DNA from 3 places in the Shewanella sp. JNE2 genome. Region 3 is predicted to be linked to each of the others. Evidence: predicted binding sites of a transcription regulator. Region 3 holds the regulator's gene; each other region holds the start of a gene.
What was found. Region 3 encodes LexA, which represses DNA repair genes until DNA is damaged. Its sites were predicted from a motif close to TACTGTATNNNNATACAGTA; they were not measured.
Positions count from the first base shown of each region.

Region 1: the regulator LexA is predicted to act here: its motif matches at 1,765-1,784, upstream of dinB (DNA polymerase IV).
Region 2: the regulator LexA is predicted to act here: its motif matches at 2,094-2,113, upstream of MZ182_RS11055 (YebG family protein).

Region 1 covers NZ_CP096169.1:976,572-980,864, forward strand. Annotated here, with positions in the region: gene MZ182_RS04440 (methyl-accepting chemotaxis protein) at 1-1,674, shown strand, start outside; gene dinB (DNA polymerase IV) at 1,808-2,884, shown strand; gene MZ182_RS04450 (LysR family transcriptional regulator) at 2,927-3,826, opposite strand; gene MZ182_RS04455 (DMT family transporter) at 3,919-4,293, shown strand, end outside.
Region 2 covers NZ_CP096169.1:2,471,096-2,475,388, reverse strand. Annotated here, with positions in the region: gene MZ182_RS11070 (MlaD family protein) at 1-678, opposite strand, end outside; gene MZ182_RS11065 (paraquat-inducible protein A) at 665-1,282, opposite strand; gene MZ182_RS11060 (paraquat-inducible protein A) at 1,284-1,916, opposite strand; gene MZ182_RS11055 (YebG family protein) at 2,124-2,423, shown strand; gene MZ182_RS11050 (GAF domain-containing protein) at 2,442-2,900, shown strand; gene proQ (RNA chaperone ProQ) at 3,183-3,821, shown strand; gene prc (carboxy terminal-processing peptidase) at 3,850-4,293, shown strand, end outside.
Region 3 covers NZ_CP096169.1:156,661-160,953, forward strand. Annotated here, with positions in the region: gene coxB (cytochrome c oxidase subunit II) at 1-285, opposite strand, end outside; partial or broken gene MZ182_RS00690 (cell division inhibitor SulA) at 681-1,192, opposite strand; gene lexA (transcriptional repressor LexA) at 1,189-1,809, opposite strand; gene plsB (glycerol-3-phosphate 1-O-acyltransferase PlsB) at 2,159-4,293, shown strand, end outside.

The DNA of each region.
Region 1 (4,293 bases), 820 kb from region 3:
CGCGATCCCGATATAAAATCCGTATTTTTTGGTTCGGCTAATACGTTTGAATATTTTGATTTCAATGGTCGTTTCGATGGCGACCCCAATTACTACACTAATAAACGACCTTGGTGGCAGGAGGCTATCGACCAACGTGGACTCTTTGTGGGCGATCCTGCCGTGGATGCTAACGATGGCTCTATCTCTGCTACGGTTAAAACTCCTGTCTATGGGGCAAATGGTGAATTGATTGGTATCGGTGGTATGGATATTTTGATCGATACCATTGGTAAATCCCTGTTAGCACCGATCAAATATCGCAATTTTGGTCAGGCTTTCCTGATGACCGATGACGGCAAGCTGGTTTATTTCCCTGGATTTTCTGAGCGTTTTCCACCGGGTTCTTTAGCTAGTCAAGTCGACAGTCAGTTTGAAAATACGTCTGGATTCGCCTTACTAAGACAACAGATGCAACTGGAAGCGCAAGGCTTTGCTGAAGTGACGTTTAATGGCGTGCCACAGAGAGTCACTTTTGTATCTGTCGGAGGGGATTATCCTAAGCAAAAATGGCACTTAGCCTTTATGTTACCCCATGAGGTAATAGAAGCGCCTGTGACAGCGGCCTTTTGGAATGCGTGTTTAGTTGCTATCGGCATTATGCTGTTAGTCGGAATAACGGTTTGGTTAATGTTGCTGCCCTTTAGACGTCAGTTATCTAAGCTATTGGATGCGATGGAGGATATTGCTGAAGGTGATAGCGATCTTTCTCAACGTATTCTAATGGATCGAGAAGATGAACTAGGTAAACTCGGTGATGCCTTTAACCGCTTTGCTGAAAAAGTTCAGCATATGTTATTGCATACCCGCACGCTAACGCAGGAAGTCGGTACAGGGGTGGAAGATGCTCGGCAAGTGTGTGAATTAGCCGTATCTTCAGTGTCATCTCAGAAACAGCAAATCGATTCTGTGGCAACCGCAGCGACACAAATGGCACAGACGAGCCAAGAGATGGCGGTGAGTGCCCAAAGAGCAAATGATTTTGCACAGAAAGCACAAACTCAAGCCCACGATGGTACTCAGATTGTTTCACGTGCGACAGAAGGGATGAAAGTACTATCTCTGCAAGTTATTGAGGCTGCAAAAGTGATTAAACACTTACGTAATAGCTCAGAACAAATCGGTGAGGTATTGAGTGTTATTCGTCATATTGCCGAGCAAACTAATCTACTGGCGCTCAATGCGGCTATCGAAGCGGCCCGTGCGGGTGAACAAGGCCGTGGCTTTGCTGTGGTGGCAGATGAAGTGCGTACGTTGGCATCGCGAACCCAAGATTCTACCGCTAATATTCAGGGCATTATTCAGACATTACAACAAAGTGCATTACAGGCAGAACAAGTGATGGAGTCTGGCGTTGAGCAGGCAAAAGCAGGTCAGGATCTGACGACTCAAGTGGAGCAAGCATTAAATGATATCGCAAATGCCATTGTGTCTATTCAGCAACAAACCGTAGAAATTACCGTGGCAATTGGTCAACAGGCGGTAGTGGCTGAGGAAGTGGCGCAAAACGTTGAGAATGTCCGTGGTTTATCGGATCAATCTTTGTTATCCAGCCAAGATCTATCGCAAAGTCTACAGGGCTTTGAACATGTAACCCGTAAACTCACCTTAAATATTGGGCAATTCAAAATCTGATCTCAGGTAGACGCGTCATCAATAAAAGGAGCTTCGGCTCCTTTTGTTTTATCTGTGGGTAAGAGAATAAGTGTGTATAGAGCACTTGATTACTGGTTTTATATACAGTATTTTGACGTTGGAGGAATTCAACGTGCGAAAAATTATTCACATCGATATGGACTGCTATTTTGCAGCAGTAGAAATGCGTGACTTTCCCGAGTACCGTGGCAAGCCTTTAGCCGTGGGTGGCAGTCGTGAACGTCGCGGTGTGATCAGCACTTGTAGTTACGAGGCGCGTAAATTTGGGGTACGTTCGGCGATGGCGACTTCCTATGCCTTTAAGCTGTGTCCCAATCTTATTTTGGTTCCCGGTCGGATGCAGGTTTACAAAGAAGTATCGCTACACATTCGTGAAATCTTCTCCCGCTACACGCCATTGATTGAACCGCTTTCCTTAGATGAAGCCTATTTAGATGTGAGTGAGTGCCAACAATATAAGGGTTCTGCAACCTTAATTGCTGAGGCTATTCGCCGTGATATCTTAGCCGAAACGGGTTTAACGGCTTCGGCGGGGATAGCACCAGTGAAGTTTTTGGCAAAGGTTGCCTCGGATCTGAATAAGCCTAACGGGCAATATGTGATCACACCAGAGATGCTTCCTGAGTTTGTTAAGACCTTATCGCTACGTAAAATTCCCGGAGTGGGTAAAGTCACCGCTGAAAAGTTAACATCCCTTGGGTTAAACACTTGTGGTGATGTGCAGGTTTATTCAAAACAAGAGTTGCTCTCCCGTTTTGGTAAATTGGGTGCAGTGCTAATTGAGCGCGCCCATGGCATTGACGGACAGGGAATTTCCATCGATCGTGAGCGTAAGTCCGTTGGCGTTGAGACCACTCTCGCCAAGGATATTTATACCTTAGAACAGTGCCAGCAGGTGATGCCGGGATTAATCCAAGAGTTGGCGTTGCGTTTAAGCCGCAGCGCTAAGGAGCGAAAGATCCATAAGCAAGTCGTTAAACTTAAATTTAGCGATTTTAAACAAACCACGATAGAGCATCGCACTGAGGAGGTTTCTGTGAACCTGTTTTATGATCTTCTTACTCAGGCATTAGCTAGGCAGGATGCTCGGGGGATCCGGCTTGTGGGTATTTCTGTAGGATTAGCCGATTCAACACGTTATGTCGCATCAACATTAAACACCCAGACTCAGCTTGATTTAGCGCTCTAGGCACTTATTGAGTCGATCAATTTCATCACCAACTCGAATCGCTTAATAAGCTGAGGGTGGGTTTTCCAGCATAAAATCAATCAAGAGCCTAACCCGTAGAGGAAGATTATCGCGATCGCGATACATCAAGTAAGCGGTACGCGGAGCACCTTTCCACTCGGGCAGTATTTGAATAAGCTTGCCGCTTTGTATTCGTTCACTCGCCATGCTAATGGGTAATAGTCCAATACCGAGCCCTGCCATCACAGCTTGACTGGCGATAGCCATATCATCGACGGCTAGTTTGATATTACTCCTTGGCTCAAATTCGAAATCTTGCCTAGTGATATTATGCTGTAAGCGCCATGTTTTAGCTGGTTTTGCGATAATAACGGGATGTTGTTCGAGCTCCTCTATAGATTGCAGAGAATGCCATTGCGTTGCCGTACTACTGGCGCAAAGGACAAAGCTAATGGTGGTGAGTGGCCTTGCAATCCAATCAGGATCTTTAGGCTCGCCAACCCGAAAGGCGATATCAATCGCGTTTTCACTGACATCGATATTCATATTCGACAGGCTTAAATCGATATCGATATTAGGATAGCGTAATTGAAAGGCGTTGAGTGATTCCCCCAGCCAAAGGTAGGTGGTGTTGATGGGTGCTGAGATCCGCAGTTTTCCAACCGCTTGATGTTTATCGGCATGCAGCTCACCCGATACTTGGTTTAACTCGATAAACAGTGGGCCGCAACGTTCGAGATAACGCTGACCTGTGGCGGTAAGATTTACCCTATGGGCGTCTCGGTGCAGTAAGCGCAACCCTAAAGACTGTTCTAATAGATTGATTCGACGACTTAAGGTAGACGGTGGAATACCTAAATGCTCAGCCGCGAGCTTAAAACTGCCCTGCTGTGCCACAACCCAAAATAAACGCATATCGTCTAGGGAATAATTAAGTTTCATATTTGGAATTTAACCTCTAAATCTTGCTAGTTTTAATAATATATGAAACTTATAAACTAAGCTCAATCCCAATTCCCTCCCAAGAGGCAGATATGAAATCCCATACCCCTTACCTGACATTCGTTTGTCTACTGATTTGTGTTTTTAGCTGGGGCAGTGTGTTTCCCATTGCTAAGCGAGTGCTGGAGGAGATGTCGGGAGAATCCCTCGTTTTCTGGCGGTTTACCATAGCCGCGGTCACGCTGGCGTTATATATCGCTTTTACGCGTCAAGCTTGGCCCAAATTGAGCTTGGGGCAATACACAGTCATCGCGTTGGTGGGCGTGATTGGTGTTGGTGGTTTAAACCTCGCCTTATTTAATGGTCTACAACACACCTCTGCGGCCAATGGCGCCTTGATTATGGCACTCAGCCCGCTGGTGACTTCAATCGTCAACGCACTATTGCAACGTGAATGGCTCAGCAGG
Region 2 (4,293 bases), 2.3 Mb from region 3:
TGAGGCATCAACTTTAACGCCTGATACATTCCAAAATAAGGAGTTTTTCTTCACTAATCTCGCATATTGCTCTTGAATAAAGGCGCTGATAACAACATTAGTATTACCTGCTAATCGATAGCTAACTACACTACCGACGGGGATTTGACGAAAGAAAATAGGTGAGCCCACATCCAGAGAGCCGAGTTTATCCGAAGTTAATTCAATCATTACGCCTTCAGAGCCTATTTGCATCGGCGGCGCTTGTCGTTCTGCCTCAAAGAACGTAGACGCATTACCTTTTCCTGGCTGAATCGCAATATAATTGCCAGAAAACAGCGCATCTAAACCTTCAACACCAGTAATACTGGCTTTAGGTGTCACTAACCAAAATAAGGTTTCTTTATTTAAGAATGGCTTAGCGCGATAATCCATTACCACTTTGACATTCACACCTTTGAGATCGTCATCTATACCAATGTCTTTGACTTTACCGACGGTCAGACCTTGATATTTCACTAAGGTTTTACCCACATCAATCCCTGTGGCGCTGGGAAAGTGAATTTGAATTTCAATCCCCGATTCTTTAATGCTTTTTATACCAAGCCAAGCACCGAGCGCGAGTGCAACAATCGGCAGCAGCCAAATGGGCGAAAAGAGTTTTTTCTTCACAACTTTTGGCGATTCAATTTGTGTCATCTTGAGTGTCCAATCGATCCCAGAGTAAACGAGTGTCTAAAACTTTTGCAGCGAGCTGAGTTAACAAAATAACCAATGCAAATGCAGTGGCTGCAGGTGCGGGCTTAGCGTCTAGCAGTTGCCCCATATTAACGAGCGCAACAGTGAGCGAAATTACGAATAAATCAAGCATAGACCAACGGCCAATCCACTCGATAACATGAAATCCCACCATTAACTTCTTTTTTGAAATCGGAAGCTCAAAACTGATCGCGCATAGGTAAATGGACAGTCCTATGATTTTAACCCAAGGCACTAAGATACTCGCGATAAACACAATAATGGCGATAGGGATCATATCTGAGTGCACTAAATGGATGATCCCTGAAAAAATCGTATCGTGGCGCACTTGTCCCTGATTAGTCAGTATAGTGATTGGGTATAGATTGGCGGGCACCAATAAAATTGCGGCCGTGATGAGTAGCGCCCAACTTTTTTGCAAGCTACTGTAATCACGAACCTTTAACTCTGCCTCACAGCGCAGGCAGTGAGTGCTACCTGTGGTGTTGAGTTGTTGGCACACACGGCATAGACAAAGGCCAATATCCTTACCTTGCTGTTTCATACTAGCGATGTCCATCCAATAGGGTCCACATATGCTCTAGATCGTATTCCCGTTGTAAAAATAAGGTCACGAGAAACAACATTGTGAAGCAAAATGTACCCATTCCAAAATAAATATCTGAAAAATCAGATAATTGAAATGATGAAACTAAAAAGCTAATCACGTAAATTTCTAACATGGTCAGTTGAGAAAGCACGCCTTGAAGTTTCAATAACTGTTTTAAACTGTTACGCCAAAAGGGGATAGAAAGCCCCCATTTGACAATTAATATCTGTGTAAGAATGGATAAAATCAATAATCCTGGACCTATTACCGCAGCCGCTAATACCGCTAAACCTACCACCCAGTAGCCTTGCTCAAATACGGCAAATGCACCTTGAAACACGGTAGTAGTACGAATACTGCCGAGGAAATGGATCTCAAGTACAGGCAAAAAATTAGCTGGAAAATAAAATACTAGCGCAGTAATACACAAGGCTAACATGCCATTTACTGAGCAATATGGCGTATCATAGAGTGCAGTGCTGCAACGCGGACATAGGGCTCTAACACCTGAGGGTAAGGCGCGTTTGCGGATAGCCAAGTCGCAGGAACGACAGAGGATTACAGAGTTTTCTACTGTGTTTTCATGCATATAAAAATATTTAATTAGCCCCAAAATGACTAAGAAATTAAGTGTCCAACCATCAGTGATATGCTGTTGGACATTGAAACGTCAGAAAAACTCGCTTATCTCACTAATGAAAGCCGCCTGATAATACCAGATTAATCAGAACACTTGCATCACAAGTTCGATCTATGTCATTCTGGTTACTGTATATAAAAACAGTGCGAGGCAGTCATGGCAGTTATTACACAGTTTGTCGTGGTAAGAGAAGGGGTTGAAAAGATGACATTCACATCGAAAAAGGAGGCCGATGCCTACGATAAGATGCTCGATATCGCTGATAACCTGATCCCCTTCATTCAAAAATCTGAATTAGGCATTGATGAAAGTCTGAGCGAACGGCTCGCATTTTATTTTGCTAGTAATAAAGATGAGCTGACGAACTTGCTTAAAGGCGTCGTTCAGGTTAATAGTACGCCAACGAATCAAGCGGTAACCAAGAAAACAGCGAAAAAAGCTGAAGCGGCAGAGTAGACAAGGTTAGGAAATATAATGAAATCGCAATTTTATGAGTCACTGAATCGTCAAGCGTTAGCTTTGCTTGAAGGTGAAGATGATGTTGTGGCGGCAATGGCAAACTTTTCCGCCTTGCTGAATGATAACTTAACCGATCTTAACTGGGTTGGGTTTTATGTTATGCGTGGTGAGCAATTAGTGTTAGGCCCGTTCCAAGGTAAAGTGGCTTGTACCCGCATCCCTTTAGGAAAAGGCGTCTGTGGGACTGCCGCATACACTAATCAGACGCAACGGGTTGCAGATGTACACCAATTTGATGGACACATCGCCTGTGACTCTGCCAGTAATTCTGAAATTGTTGTGCCAGTTCGTGCTAACGGAAAAGTTATTGCAGTGCTCGATATTGACAGTCCGAGCTTCGATCGTTTTGATGAAGACGACCAAAAAGGGCTGGAATTGTTAGTTAAAAGCTTTGAAAATTGCCTATTTGATTAATTTGCGTGCAATAACACATAATTCATAGTCGCAATCGCTAGCGTGCGCCTTATAATATGCGCCAGCATCGATTAAGCCGGTTTGACACCAATGTCATCAATAAGCTTGATGTGTTAAGCCGTAAAAAATGGTTAAGTTATACTTTTTTAACTTTAGAAAATGCGGCGAGAATGCTAATTTGTACCTTGGCTCAATATTGGGCTTAACGAAGACAAACGACACGTAAGAAGCTGATTTTTATCACCTCGAATTCGATGTCCCTTTTTGACTGTGGAAGTAATGATGGAATCAACAGATAAGTTGACCGACACCAATGCAATTTTGGCGTATTTGTATGAAACATTTCCTTTGTGCTTTATTGCTGAAGGTGAAACTAAGCCATTAAAAATCGGATTGTTTCAAGATTTGGCTGAAAGGTTGGCTGATGATTCTAAGGTCAGTAAAACTCAACTACGAGTTGCCTTAAGACGTTATACCAGCAGCTGGCGTTACCTGAAATGTGTAAAAGCAGGCGCACAACGGGTTAACCTCGATGGCGAACCTTGTGGTGAGTTAGAGCAAGAACATATTGATCATGCTCAAGCCATGTTGAAAGAAAGTCAGGAAAAAGCGAAGGCAAAACGTGCGGCAAAAGCACCTAGTACGCCTAAAGCTGCAGCCAAAAAAGCGCATAAGAAAGTGGCCGTTCCTCAACGTCCTAAAACTGAGCGTCCTGCTAAACCAGCACCTAAAGTTGCTGCGCCAGTGGTCAATTTAGTGCAAGCACAGTTGACTGATTTAGCGAAAAAACAACGTGTTAATGTTAAGTTAGGTATGACACCCGTAGCCGGCGTGATCACTGACATTAATAAAGAGGATATTCATGTTCAGCTTGATAGCGGTCTAACGATTAAAGTTAGAGCGGAACATATCCTGCTGTAATCATTTATTAAGACGGAGTAACTTGTTGATGCGAAAACTCACTTTGGCTATCTCGATTGCCACTGTTTTTGTCGGATTTTCGGCTTGGGCCGTACCACCCACGATTCAAATCAGCGAGTTACCCACTCTCAAGCAAGAGGCACAACATAAGGTTGCCAGTAAGAGAGTGACGGACTTATATACTCGTTCGCATTACCACAGATTCAACTTAGATGATGCGTTTTCAGCGCAAATCTTCGATCGCTATCTACAACAATTGGATTATCGCCGCAATGTATTGACCCAAGCGGATGTAGATAGCTTTAAACCTTATATTAATCAATTCGATAACATGTTGATTTCCGGTGAGCTTGAACCTGCATACAAGATGTTTGATGTAGTGCAAAAGCGCCGTTATGAAGGCTTTGTTTATGCCTTGTCATTATTGGATCAAGAAATTGATTTTACAGTTCCGGCTGATGTGTACGAATAC
Region 3 (4,293 bases):
CAGGATAATAAATGGCAATATGGTCCAAGCAATTTCAACTTTGGTACTTTCATGGAAATGGGCGGCAACTGCGCCTTTGGATTTTCTGTGGTTTATCATGGCATAAATCATTACGCCAAAAACCACGAGGCCAATAGCACAGCAGATATACAAGATAGTCATATGCAAGTGATAAACCTTGCCACTTATCTCGGTTACACCAGTGGTCATATTGAACCGCGAATCCGCTGCGTTCAACGGTGGTGCGAATAACACCACGAGTAAACAATACAACAATTGCTTCACAAGACTTCTCCTCTGCTAATTGCAAATTGCAACTACAAAGAAGAGTCACACAGTAAGTCTCAACTCTATGCAAACTCTTCAGTTCCCAAAAAAGCGTTTTTGACTTCAATGTGCGTTGATGGCTTACTTTTGTACTGTTACTGCTGTTAATTCGCCACGCTGGCACATACTACTGAAAAAATCTGTCATTTTAATTATTGATGGAAAATTGGCTGGGATAACAGCTCGGTTTTTACCATCGCCAGTGATATAGAGTCACCAGCTTAATCAACCATACTTGCTGTTTAAATATTGATCAAGATCACTTATTTTTCTAATTGTCTGAAAAATTGCTAAAAAAAAGCCTCACATTCATATGTGAGGCGGCTTTCACGGCTAAAAAATCTTTTGTAAAACTAATGAACAGGGCTAAAAAAGTGGCTTGCTTAAAGTGTGTATGTTGCTCAAGGCGGACCTTATCCTGTAAGTGGTTATTTACTTCCTCTAATACAATACCCATCGCTCTGGCACTTTTTGCCACAATTTGTAAGCGTCGATTATCACGGGCATCGAGTGAGGTCGTCCAAGTAATGACTGCACTGGACGTACCACTTGTTAAGGCTTTCTCCATCGCCCATAGGGTTTCTACCTCATCTTTTGCATGAACGAGTAATATACGATCCATGCGCACACCTGCTGATGTGAGTAACTGTTTATAGCCAATACTTGGTGGATTGATGAGTACAACCCAACGCCCCTGTTGACTGAGTTGTGCGAGCTGCGTACTGAGCTGGATTAACTCAGTACGGCCTTGAGTCTGTGTAGGCACACAGCTGATCGGTGCATACTGCCAGTTTGCATCTGGCTCTCGAATGTTGTCGAGCCACAACCCCGGATGACGTGGGGCATTGCCTAATAGGTTACTCATAGCCAATCTCCATTACGGATCACACCAACAGCGAGTCCTTCAATTGTTAAACTTTGACAACTTAAATCCACTTTAATTGGTGAGTAGTCTTCATTTTCTGCGTATAGATAGACTAAGTTGCCTTTTTTTTCGAAGCGTTTAACCGTGACATCATCGTCGACTCTTGCAACAACTACTTGACCATTTCTCGCTTGTTGTACTTTATGTACCGCTAACAAATCACCTTCGAGAATGCCGATGTTTTTCATGCTGTCACCTTTTACTCGCAGTAAAAAATCGGCGGTAGGGTGGAACATACTTGGGTCAACTTGATAGTACTGTTCAACATGTTCTTGAGCCAAGATTGGCTCACCAGCGGCTACTTGGCCTATAAGTGGCAGGCCATATTCAACCACGACCTCTTCCTCTGCTGGGAGACGGATACCCCGAGAGGTACCAGGCATGATTTCGATACAGCCTTTTTTGGCGAGAGCTTTGAGGTGCTCCTCAGCAGCATTAGCACTTTTAAAGCCTAAACGAGTGGCAATTTCTGCTCGGGTGGGTGGCATTCCTGTATCGGCAATATTACGTTTAATTAGCTCTAAAATTTCAGCTTGGCGTGGCGTTAAGGGTCTCATGGCTGTTCCTGTTTTTCTATACAGTTACTGTTAGTATATACAGTATTGTTTGTAGTGCAAGTATTAACCATTTTTAGATCGTAAAGTGTTTTAAATCGGCAAATCTCAGTCTGATCTATTGGTTGAGTTTTTATGGAAGATAAGGCGTTTTATATTTTTCTGTTTAATTTTAAGTGTTTAATTTTTAAGAGTATTTATTTTATTCCGATGGGGTGCATATATTGTTTTATAGGCTTATAAAACGCCTGATGTTAGGGTGATTTAGGGATATATAGGAGAGAATTAGCGAATACTCCCCAGAGTCTGGTATTCTATTGGGCTAGTAAACGTACTTAATTGCATAAGAATAATGCCTAAACAAGACTCTCTTTGGTTGAAATCATTACGTTGGATCCAAAAACACTTAGTCCACACTATTGTGGTGCCTCAGGATCCTTTTGCCGATCTGAATCTGGATACCTCCAGACCACTTGCTTATGTCATGAAAACAGAATCGCTGAGTGACATTGCGGCACTGAGTGAAGTCACCGAAAAATTAGGCTTGCCAAGCCCCTACGAACCTTTAGTTGTTAACGGTGTTGTTGCGCCACGGGTTGTTTGCCTTCAAGGACGTAAACCTTTGTTTGGTGAACGTGCGGGTAACGAGCCATTCCTTGAGTGTTTTATGCGTCTCTTGGCTGTTCATAAGGAGCGCCCGGAGCTTGATATTCAGTTAGTGCCAGTGAGTCTTTATTGGGGACGTACTCCAGGTAAAGAAGACGATACGATGAAAGCGGCTGTGTTGGAGCGTGAAAATCCAACTTGGCTACGTAAGTGCTTCATGATTTTGTTTCTAGGCCGTCATAATTTTGTACAGTTTTCGAATGCAGTTTCACTGCGTTATATGGCAGATGAACACGGTACTGATATGGGGATAGCCCATAAATTAGCGCGTGTGGCACGGGTACATTTTCGCCGCCAACGTAAGGTGATGACGGGTCCTTTACTGCCAAATCGTCAGGCATTATTTGATTCGTTGCTCAAATCGGAGTCATTACGTAAGGCGATTCAAGAAGAGGCTGTGAGCAAAAAGATTTCTGAAACTCAAGCTCGTGAAACTGCAATAGAGTATCTTGATGAAATAGCGGCAAATTATTCAGATAGTTTAGTGCGCATTGCCGAGCGTTTTTTAACCTGGTTATGGAATAAGCTCTACAGTGGCATCAATATTAAAGGTGCCGAACATATTCGTCAGTTACACCACGATGGTCACGAAATTGTCTATGTGCCTTGTCATCGAAGTCATATGGATTATCTATTGCTATCCTACATTTTGTATTACCAAGGTATGGTTCCGCCGCATATTGCAGCAGGGATAAACCTGAACTTTTGGCCTGCGGGACCATTGTTCCGCCGTGGTGGCGCGTTCTTTATCCGTCGTAGTTTTAATGGTAATAAGCTTTATACCGCAGTCTTTCGTGAATATTTAGATCAACTGTTTGCCAAGGGCTATTCGGTGGAGTATTTCTCTGAGGGCGGTCGGTCTCGTACGGGGCGTTTGTTAGCGCCTAAAACGGGCATGATAGCAATGACAATGAACAGCGTGCTGCGCGGAATTGAGCGCCCAGTTACTTTGGTTCCCGTATATTTAGGTTATGACCATGTGATGGAAGTCGCCACGTATCACAAAGAGTTAAGTGGCAAGAAAAAACAAAAAGAATCCGTTTGGCAAGTTTTTGGAGCCATTCGAAAGTTAGGTAATTTTGGTCAAGGTTATGTGAACTTTGGAGAGCCGATTACCCTGCAAACTTTTTTAAACGAAATGGCACCTAACTGGCGCGCAGAGCTTGCCGATGATCCTGAACAAAAGCCAACTTGGTTAACTCCAGCGGTTAACGTGTTAGCAAATCGGGTGATGACACGTATTAATGATGCGGCAGCGGCCAGTTCCGTCACGCTTACCAGTTTAGCTTTATTGGCTTCTGAGCAAAATGCGCTTGAGCGTTGTTTGTTAGAACGTCAGTTAGATTTGTACCTCACGCTGCTGAAGCGGGTGCCTTATACCTCTTTTACTTCTGTCGCGGAAGGTGATGGTAAGCATCTTGTTCAACAGGGTATTGATTTAAATAAGTTTTCAGTATCCTGCGATCCTTTAGGTGAGATAGTGTCTATCGATGCTAATCAGGCCATTTCGATGACCTATTATCGCAATAATATTATCCACTTATTTATTATTCCTTCTCTTATTGCGAGTTGTTTGACCCATAATGAGCAAAGTCAGCGACAGCAAATTGTGGCAATCGTGAATGACTTTTATCCGTTGCTAAAGGCTGAGCTGTTTATGGGAATTAAGGATATACCTTCCTATGTCAATCAAGTGCTGGATCTCTTTATTGAGCAAGGCTTAATAACTGAGTCAGATAACTTATCAGTTGTAACGGAACATTCCAGTCAGTTGGTATTGCTCTCAGGATCGGTCAGTGAGACATTGCAACGCTATGCCAT